DNA from 2 places in the Amycolatopsis ponsaeliensis genome. Region 2 is predicted to be linked to the other one. Evidence: predicted binding sites of a transcription regulator. Region 2 holds the regulator's gene; the other holds the start of a gene.
The links. The regulator HspR, encoded in region 2, represses chaperone genes until heat shock. The targets are predictions, from matches to a motif close to ANNTTGAGTNNNNNNNACTCAANNT.

Region 1: lon (endopeptidase La) is a predicted target of HspR. The motif match lies at 2,398-2,422, and genes of this name have one in related genera.

What each region holds. Positions count from the first base shown of each region.
Region 1 covers NZ_JAPZLD010000039.1:67,472-71,882, reverse strand. The annotation lists gene QQ657_RS41355 (GNAT family N-acetyltransferase) at 1-566, shown strand, start outside; gene QQ657_RS41350 (SAM-dependent methyltransferase) at 637-1,491, shown strand; gene QQ657_RS41345 (SAM-dependent methyltransferase) at 1,488-2,336, shown strand; gene lon (endopeptidase La) at 2,437-4,411, shown strand, end outside.
Region 2 covers NZ_JAPZLD010000010.1:67,276-71,686, reverse strand. The annotation lists gene QQ657_RS16840 (ABC-F family ATP-binding cassette domain-containing protein) at 468-2,018, shown strand; gene QQ657_RS16835 (heat shock protein transcriptional repressor HspR) at 2,070-2,495, opposite strand; gene dnaJ (molecular chaperone DnaJ) at 2,501-3,679, opposite strand; gene grpE (nucleotide exchange factor GrpE) at 3,716-4,411, opposite strand, start outside.

The sequences.
Region 1 (4,411 bases), on a different contig from region 2:
ACCACGGGTTCGCCCCGCTGCGGGTGGTCGCGGTCCGCCCGTCCGAGCGGATGGTCCCGGCGACGCCGCTCGGCACCCCCGGCGTCAAGATCCGCCGCGGCGAGCCCGGCGACCTCGAGACCGCCGTCGCGCTCGGCATGGAGCTGCACTCCTACGACGCGCAGTACGGCACGGTGAACTGGCGCGAGGGCGTCGAGGACATCCTGTCCAAGGACCTGGCCGAGAAGCTGAACCGGCCGGAGCCCGCGGTGTGGATCGCGGAGCTGTACGGCCGCCCGCTCGGCATGGTGAACGTCCAGCACCCGAGCGAGACCGGCTGGATCAGCGACCGCGTCGCCGCGGACCGCGTCGGCTACCTGTCTTCGCTGGCCGTCGCGAAGGAGGCGCGGTCGTCCGGTGTCGGTACCGCGCTGGCCACCCACGCCCACCACGTCCTCGACGAGGAGGGTGCCGACGTCGTCCTGCTGCACCACGCCGCGGCGAACCCGCTGTCGACGCCGTTCTGGTACGCGCAGGGGTACCGCCCGCTGTGGACGTACTGGCAGCGTCGACCGGCCGTTCGGTGAACGACTGGCGGATTACCCCTGGTCGTCAGTCCTTATAGGCTGGCTCCCGGAGCAGTGAGGGGAGCCGGACGTGACCGATCAGCGGGATTCCGCGCCGAGAGCACCCGAGGGCGTCGACACCGAGAAGCCGTCCGCGGCCCGGATCTACGACTGGTACCTGGGCGGCACGCAGAACTGGGCCGTGGACCGCGAGTTCGGCAGGCGCATGGAGCAGCAGTGGCCGCTGGTGCGCCCCGGGTCGAAGCAGAACCGCGAGTTCATGAACCGCGCGGTGCGGGCGGCGCTGCGGGCCGGGATCCGGCAGTTCGTCGACCTCGGCTCCGGGGTCCCGACGGCCGGGAACGTGCACGAGGTCGTCGAGGCCGAGCTGCCCGAGGACCACGACGCGAAGGTCGTGTACGTCGACTACGAGCCGGTCGCGGTCGCGCACGCGACGCTGATCCTCGAAGAGGAGGCGGCGACGGACTGGGCGGGCATCGTCCAGGCCGACATGCGGGACGCGAAGGCCGTGCTGCGCGCCGAAGAGACGACGCGGCTCATCGACTTCTCGAAGCCCGTCTGCCTGATGATGATGGCGGTGCTGCACTTCGTCGGCCCGGACGACGACCCGATCGGCCTCCTGAAGGCCTACCGGGACAAGCTCGCGCCCGGGAGCTGGCTGGCGATCTCGCAGATGAGCGAGGGCGACGGGACCGGCGAGACCCTGGCCGGGCTGCGCTGGTTCGTCGAGCAGTACCGGAAGACGAGCAACCCGGTCTGGCTGCGCGACCGCGAGGAGATCGAGCCGCTGTTCGGCGACTGGCCGCTGCTCGAGCCGGGCATCGTGCACCTGCCGGACTGGCGGCCCGACCGGAAGCTGAACGCGCTGGAGGCGGAAGCCCGCCCGTACGCGTGGTGCGGCATCGCGGAAAGGCCCGGTGGATGAGCGAAAAAGCGCCGATCGCCCCGGCCGGGGTGGACACCGACAAGCCGTCCGCGGCCCGCGTCTACGACTGGTACCTGGGCGGCGACCACCACTGGGCGGTCGACCGCGAGTTCGGCAGGCGCGTCGAGAAGGTGTGGCCGCTGATCCGGCCGATCTCGCGGCAGAACCGGGCGTTCATGAACCGGGTGGTCTCGGCGGCGATGGACGCCGGGGTCCGCCAGTTCGTCGACCTCGGCTCCGGCGTGCCGACCGCGGGCAACGTGCACGAGATCGTCCGCGACCGGCTGCCTGCCGGCGAACGCGCGTCGGTCGTCTACGTCGACTACGAGCCGGTCGCGGCCGCGCATTCGCGGCTGATCCTGGAGAAGGAAGGCGCGACGGACTGGGCCGGCCTGGTGGAGAAGGACATCCGCCGGCCCGCCGCGATCTTCGCGGACGACGTGACGACGTCGTTGATCGACTGGTCGCGGCCGGTGTGCCTGCTGATGATCACGGTGATGCACTTCGTCGGGCCTTCGGACGATCCCGAGGGCCTGATGGCGACGTACCGGTCGAAGCTCGCACCGGGCAGCTGGCTGGCGTTGACGCACGGCACCTGCCGCGACGACGCCCCGCCGGCGCGTGCCGCGGAGGTGAAACGATTCATCGACGCCTACCGCGACACGTCGAACCCCGCGTGGCTGCGCTCGGCCGAGGAACTGCTCCCCTGGTTCGGCGGCTGGCCGTTGCTCCCGCCGGGGATGACATCGTTGCCGGACTGGCGTCCCGACGAGCCGCCGAACGCGATCGAAACGGAGACGCGGCCCTTCGCCTGGTGCGCCGTCGCGCGTCGGCCAAGCCTCTGACCTGCATATTTGCTGATCGCTGTGGGCGAACGCACTCTCGGAAACAAACACACCCATCGGAGAGTTGAGCTAGGCAGACTCAACTACCCGAGGAGTGCACATGTCCGACACCCGCCTCCTGCCCGTGCTCCCGCTCGATGACGACGTCGTGCTGCCGGGCATGGTCGTCCCGCTCGACCTCACCGACACCGAGACGCGGGCCGCGGTGGAGTCCGCCCAGGCCAACACCCCCAGCCAAGCGTCCTTCCCCGGCATCCGGTCGACCGGCGGCAGCAAGGCCGAGGTCTTGATCGTCCCGCGCGTCCACGGCGAATACGCCGAGTTCGGCACCGTCGCGACGGTCGAGCGCATCGGCCGCGTGCCCGGTGGCAAGGCCGCCGTCCTGCTGCGCGGCACCGCTCGCGCGCTCGTCGGCCGGATGGCCGACGGCCCCGGCGCCGCCCGCTGGGTGCACGCCGAGGACGCCACCGAGACCACGGACGACCGGACCGCGCAGCTCGCGGCCGAGTACAAGGCCGTCGTCATCTCGATCCTCCAGCAGCGCGGCGGCTGGCAGCTGATCGACGCCGTCCAGCAGGTCGAAGACGGCTCCGCGATCGCCGACCTGTCCGGCAACGCGCCGTACCTCGACACCGACCAGAAGGTCGAGTTGCTGACCACGCTCGACGTCAGCGCGCGCCTGGAGAAGGCGCTCGAGTGGAGCAAGGAGCACCTGGCCGAGCTCGAGGTCACCGACACGATCCGCAAGGACGTCGCCGAGGGCATGGAGAAGCAGCAGAAGGAGTTCCTGCTGCGCCGCCAGCTCGAGGCCATCCGCAAGGAGCTGGGTGAGCTCGACGGCACCGCGCAGGACGACGACTACCGCGCCCGCGTCGAAGGCGCCGAGCTGCCCGACGCCGTGAAGAAGGCCGCGCTGGCCGAGGTGGACAAGCTGGACCGCACGTCCGAGCAGTCCCCCGAGGGCGGCTGGATCCGCACCTGGCTGGACACCGTCCTGGAGCTGCCCTGGAACGAGCGCACCGAGGACATCTACGACATCGCCGCCGCGCGTGCGGTGCTCGACGCCGACCACGCGGGCCTGGACGACGTCAAGGAACGCATCATCGAGTACTTGGCCGTGCGCAAGCGTCGCGCGGAATCGGGTCTCGGCCCGGTCGGCGGACGTCGGTCCGGCGCGGTGCTCGCCCTCGCGGGCCCTCCCGGAGTCGGCAAGACGTCGCTGGGTGAGTCCGTCGCGAAGGCCATGGGACGCAAGTTCGTCCGCGTCGCCCTCGGCGGCATCCGCGACGAGGCGGAGATCCGCGGCCACCGCCGCACCTACGTCGGCGCGCTGCCCGGCCGGATCGTCCGCGCCATCAAGGAAGCCGGCTCGATGAACCCGGTCGTGCTGCTCGACGAGATCGACAAGGTCGGCGCCGACTACCGCGGCGACCCGACCGCGGCGCTGCTCGAAGTGCTGGACCCGGAGCAGAACCACACGTTCCGCGACCACTACCTCGAGGTCGAGCTGGACCTGTCCGACGTCGTGTTCCTGGCGACGGCCAACGCGCTCGAGACCATCCCCGGCCCGCTGCTGGACCGCATGGAGCTCGTCACGCTGGACGGCTACACCGAGCACGAGAAGGTCACCATCGCCCGCGACCACCTGCTCCCCCGGGAGCTGGAGCGCGCCGGCCTGAGCACGGACGACGTCGCGCTGACCGACGCCGCGTTCAGCCGGATCGCCGCCGAGTACACCCGCGAGGCGGGCGTGCGCGACGCGAACCGCACGATCGCGAAGGTGCTGCGGAAGATCGCGACGAAGGTGGCGCTCGACCAGGCCACCCTGCCGCTCACGATCGACGATGCCGACCTTCCGGACTACCTCGGCCGGCCGCGTCACCTGCCGGAGTCGTCGCTGCCCGCGTCGACCCAGCGGACCGCGACCCCGGGTGTGGCGACGGGCCTGGCGGTCACGGGTGCCGGCGGTGACGTCCTCTACATCGAGGCGTCGCTGGCGGACCAGGAGTCCGGCGCGTCCGGGCTGCAGCTGACCGGCCAGCTCGGCGACGTGATGAAGGAGTCCGTCCAGATCG
Region 2 (4,411 bases):
CGGCTCCAGGGCGCCGGCCGCGAGCAGCCTTCCTGCCGGGCTGCTCGCGGTCAGCTGCGGCTCGGGCCGGCGCAGGATGCTCGCCGGGATGCCTCCAGTCCGGCCACGGGCAGCGGCCTGGCTGTGGCTCGCTTGGCTGCGGCGCTGCCGCCCTCGCAGCTCGCCGGGATGCCTCCGGTCCGGCCACCGGCAGCGGCCTGGCTGTGGCTCGCTTGGCTGCGGCGCTGCCGCCCTCGCAGCTCGCCCGCACGCCCAGCCGGCCGATCGTCCCCGCGCCGAAATTCGGTTGGCCGGGCCTCAGCGCCGCGTTAGCCTCGTGATCATGAAGTTCTCCTTCGCCGTCTTCGCGAGGTTGCGCAGCCGCCGCTGACGGCGGCGCACCGATCTCCTTTCCCTGCCCGCCGTTCCGGCCTGCCGGGCGGCCCCTCTCGTGCTGCCCGGCTCCCTCCAGAGCTGCGGAGCATCCCTTGACTTCCCTCCTGCCCGAACACGCCCACCTGCGCGCGGAGCGCGTCGGCGTCACGCTCGGCTCCCGTCGTGTCCTGCACGACGTCAGCGTCACCGTTTCGGCCCGGTCCCGGCTGGCGATCGTCGGCGAGAACGGGCGTGGCAAGACCACGCTGCTGCACGTCCTCGCCGGGCTCCGGGCGCCCGACCACGGCACCGTCCACCGGACCGGCACCGTCGGCGTCGCCCGGCAAGCGCTGCCCTTCCGGTCCGGCGAGACCGTCGGCACACTGACCACCGAAGCCCTGCGCGACGCCGACGACGCCTTGCGAGCGCTCGACGCGGCAACCGAGAACTTCGCCGAAGACCGCTACGCCGCCGCGCTCGACACGGCCACACGCCTCGACGCGTGGGATGCCGAACGTCGCGTCGACGTCGCCCTCGAAGCCCTCGGCGCCTGCGCCGACCGGACCCGCGAGCTCGGCACGCTCTCGGTCGGGCAGCGCTACCGCGTGCGCCTGGCCTGCCTGCTCGGCGCGCGGCACGACTTCCTGCTCCTCGACGAGCCCGGCAACCACCTGGACGCCGGTGGCCTCGCCTTCCTCACCGAGCGCCTGCGCGGCCACGACGGCGGTGTCGCGCTGGTCAGCCACGACCGCGCGCTGCTCGGCGACGTCGCGACCGAGTTCCTCGACCTCGACCCCAGCCAGGACGGCCGCCCGCGCAGCTACGCCGGCGGCTACCAGGCTTGGCAGGACGGCCGCCGCCGCGACCGCGACCGCTGGATGCAGGAATTCGAGGAGCAGCAGGACACGCACCGGCAGCTCACGCTCGCGGTGTCGCAGGCGCGCGACCGGCTCAGCACCGGCTGGCGGCCGGACAAGGGCACCGGACGGCACCAGCGCCAGTCCCGCGCACCCGGCGTCGTCCAGGCGCTCAACCGGGAGCGGGCGGCACTGGAGGCGCACCGCGTGACCGTGCCCGAGCCGCCGTTGTCGTTGCGGTGGCCCGATCTCGGCTCCGGCGCTCGAGCTCTGGTCCGCCTGCACGACGTCGGCGTCGCCGGTCGTCTCACCGGACCGGTGACGCTGTCCCTCGACCGCGGCGACCGCCTGCTCGTCACCGGCGAGAACGGCGCGGGCAAGTCGACGCTGCTGTCCGCGCTCGCCGGCGAGCTCACGCCGACGACCGGCTGGGTCCGGCACCTGCCCGGCGCGAAGGTGGCCCTGATCGGCCAGGAAGTCCCGGCGTGGCCGGAAGACTTCACCGCTCGCCGGCTGTTCGAGCGTGCGGGCGTCCCGTTTTCGGCCATGGGCCTGCTCGACGCCGAAGCCCTGCGCACGCCGGTCGGCCGCATGTCCCAAGGCCAGCAGCGGCGGCTCGACCTGGCCCTGCACTTGGCCGGCCGCCCGGACGTCCTCGTGTTCGACGAGCCGACCAACCACCTGTCGGCGACGCTCGTCGAGGAGCTGACCGAGGCCTTGCTCGAAACCCCGGCCGCGGTGGTCGTGGCGACGCACGATCGCCGGATGCTGCGGGACCTCGCGGCCTGGCCGCGGCTGGACCTCTGACGCACGAAGGCCTCCCCGGTCACCCGGGGAGGCCTTCGGTGCATCAGGACGTCAGCGGCGCTTGGGCCGCCAGACCACCATCGCGGTCTGCTGGTTGAGCGGCACCAGGTCCCGGCGGTAGGACGCGTGCGCCGCCGCCGCGGCCTGCTCGCCCGCGACGTACGCCGCGGCCAGTTCTTCGGTCAGCTCGGCGAGCCGGGCCCGCAGCGCGTCGACCTGGTTCTCCAGCTCGATGATGCGCTTGATGCCGGCCAGGTTGACGCCGTCTTCCTGCGACAGGCGCTGGACTTCGCGCAGCAGCGCGATGTCCCGCATCGAGTAGCGCCGCCCACCGCCGGACGTGCGGCCCGGCGACACCAGACCCTGCCGGTCGTAGGTGCGCAACGTCTGAGCGTGCATCCCGGCGAGCTGTGCCGCCACCGAGATGACGAACACCGGGGTCTCTTCGTCCCCCTCCTGGGGAATCCCGCCGAACATCCCACTCACCTGCCTTCGAGCAGCTCAGTGATCTCGGGCCGGGGGTCGTGCCCGGCCATCGACTCGGCGTACGCCTGCAGTGCTTCGCGCGCCTTGTCGTCCAGTTTGGCGGGGATCGCCGCGGTGAGGGTGACGAGCAGATCACCTTGCGAACCGTCGCGCTTGGCGATGCCCTTGCCGCGCACGCGCAGCACGCGCCCGCTCGCGGTGCCCGGCGGCACCTTGAGCGAGACCTTGCCGTCCAGCGTCGGCACCGTGATCGTGGTGCCGAGCGTCAGCTCGGTGAAGTCCACCGGCACGGTGAGCGTCAGGTCGAGCGACTTCGGCTTGCGGCCGAACAGCGCGTGCGGAGCCACGTGCACCCGGACGTACAAGTCGCCCGCCTGCGCGCCACCCCGGCCCGGCTCGCCCTGACCGGCCAGCCGGATCCGCTGGTCGTCGTCGACGCCAGGCGGGATCCGGACGGTCAGCGTGCGAGTCCGCGTGCTGACGCCTTCGCCGCCGCATTCGGGGCACGGGTCGTCGATGATCTGCCCGCGACCGCGGCAGTCGCGGCACGGCTCCGAGAACGCGAACGCGCCCTGGCTGCGGCTGACCAGCCCCGACCCGGAACAGGTCGGGCAGGTCCGCGGCGACGTGCCCGGCTTCGCGCCGTTGCCGCCGCACGTCGAACAGGTCGCCGGGCTCGACAGCCGCAACGGCAGGGTCGCGCCCTTGACCGCCTCGACGAAGTCGATCCGGACGTCCGTCTCGACGTCGGCCCCGCGCTGCGGCCGGTTCGCCGTCGCGCCCGCCGACGCCCGGCCGCGGCCGAACAGCCCGCCGAGGATGTCGCCGAGCCCGCCGAAACCCTGCTGCTGGCCCGCGCCGCCGGCCTGGCCGAAGATGTCGCCCACGTCGAAGCCGCCGGCGCCACCGCCGCCGGGGAAGTTGAACCCGCCCCCGCCGCCGAACAGCCGCCGCGCCTCGTCGTACTCCTTGCGCTTGCTCGCGTCGGAGAGCACGCCGTAGGCCTCGGAGACGGCCTTGAACTTCTGCTCCGCCTGCGCGTTGCCGGAGTTCGCGTCCGGGTGGTTCTCCTTGGCCAGCTTGCGGTAGGCCTTCTTGATCTCGTCGGCCGTGGCGTCGGAGGAGACGCCCAGTTCACGGTAGAAATCCTTGCCGACCCATTCCCGAGCACTCATCGGGCGCCTCCTCCTTCCAGCTGAACCGGATACTGCTTACTGCTGCTGGTCATCGAGTCCGCCGCCGAGCGGCAGCTCGCCACCGACGGGCGGGTGCTCCGCCGGGCCGCCGGGCTCGTGGTCGGTGACCCCGACCAGCGCCGCCCGCAGGACCCGGTCGCCGAAGCGGTAGCCGCGGCGCATGACCACGGTCACCGTCGGGCCTGCCACGTTCGGCGAGGTGTTGTGCTGCACGGCCTCGTGCACGCTCGGGTCGAAGGCCTCGCCCTCGCTGCCGAACGACTCGAGCCCCGCGCGCTGCAGGCCGCTGATCAGCTTGTCGCCGACGGCCTTGAACGCCCCGGTGAGGTCACCGTGCTGGTCGGCCCGCTCGAGGTCGTCGAGCAGCGGCAGCAGGTCGTTCACCACCGTCGCCTTCGCGCCGATCACGACCGCCTCGCGGTCACGCTCGACGCGCTTGCGGTAGTTGGCGTACTCCGCCTGCAGGCGCTGGAGGTCGGCGGTGCGCTCGGCCAGCTCCTTCTCGACGTCGGATACCACCGACACCGAGTCGTCCACAATGGACTCGCCAAGCGAGGGGCCCGCGTGCTCCACGGGCGCTTCCTCCGGTTCCGGCGCGGCGTGGGCCGGACCGGGCGGGCGAACCTGCCCGGTCTGGGGGTCCACCCGCCGCCGATCCCGCACGACCACCGGCTCCTCGGGGCCGCGGCCCTGGTTCTCGGATTCGTCGTA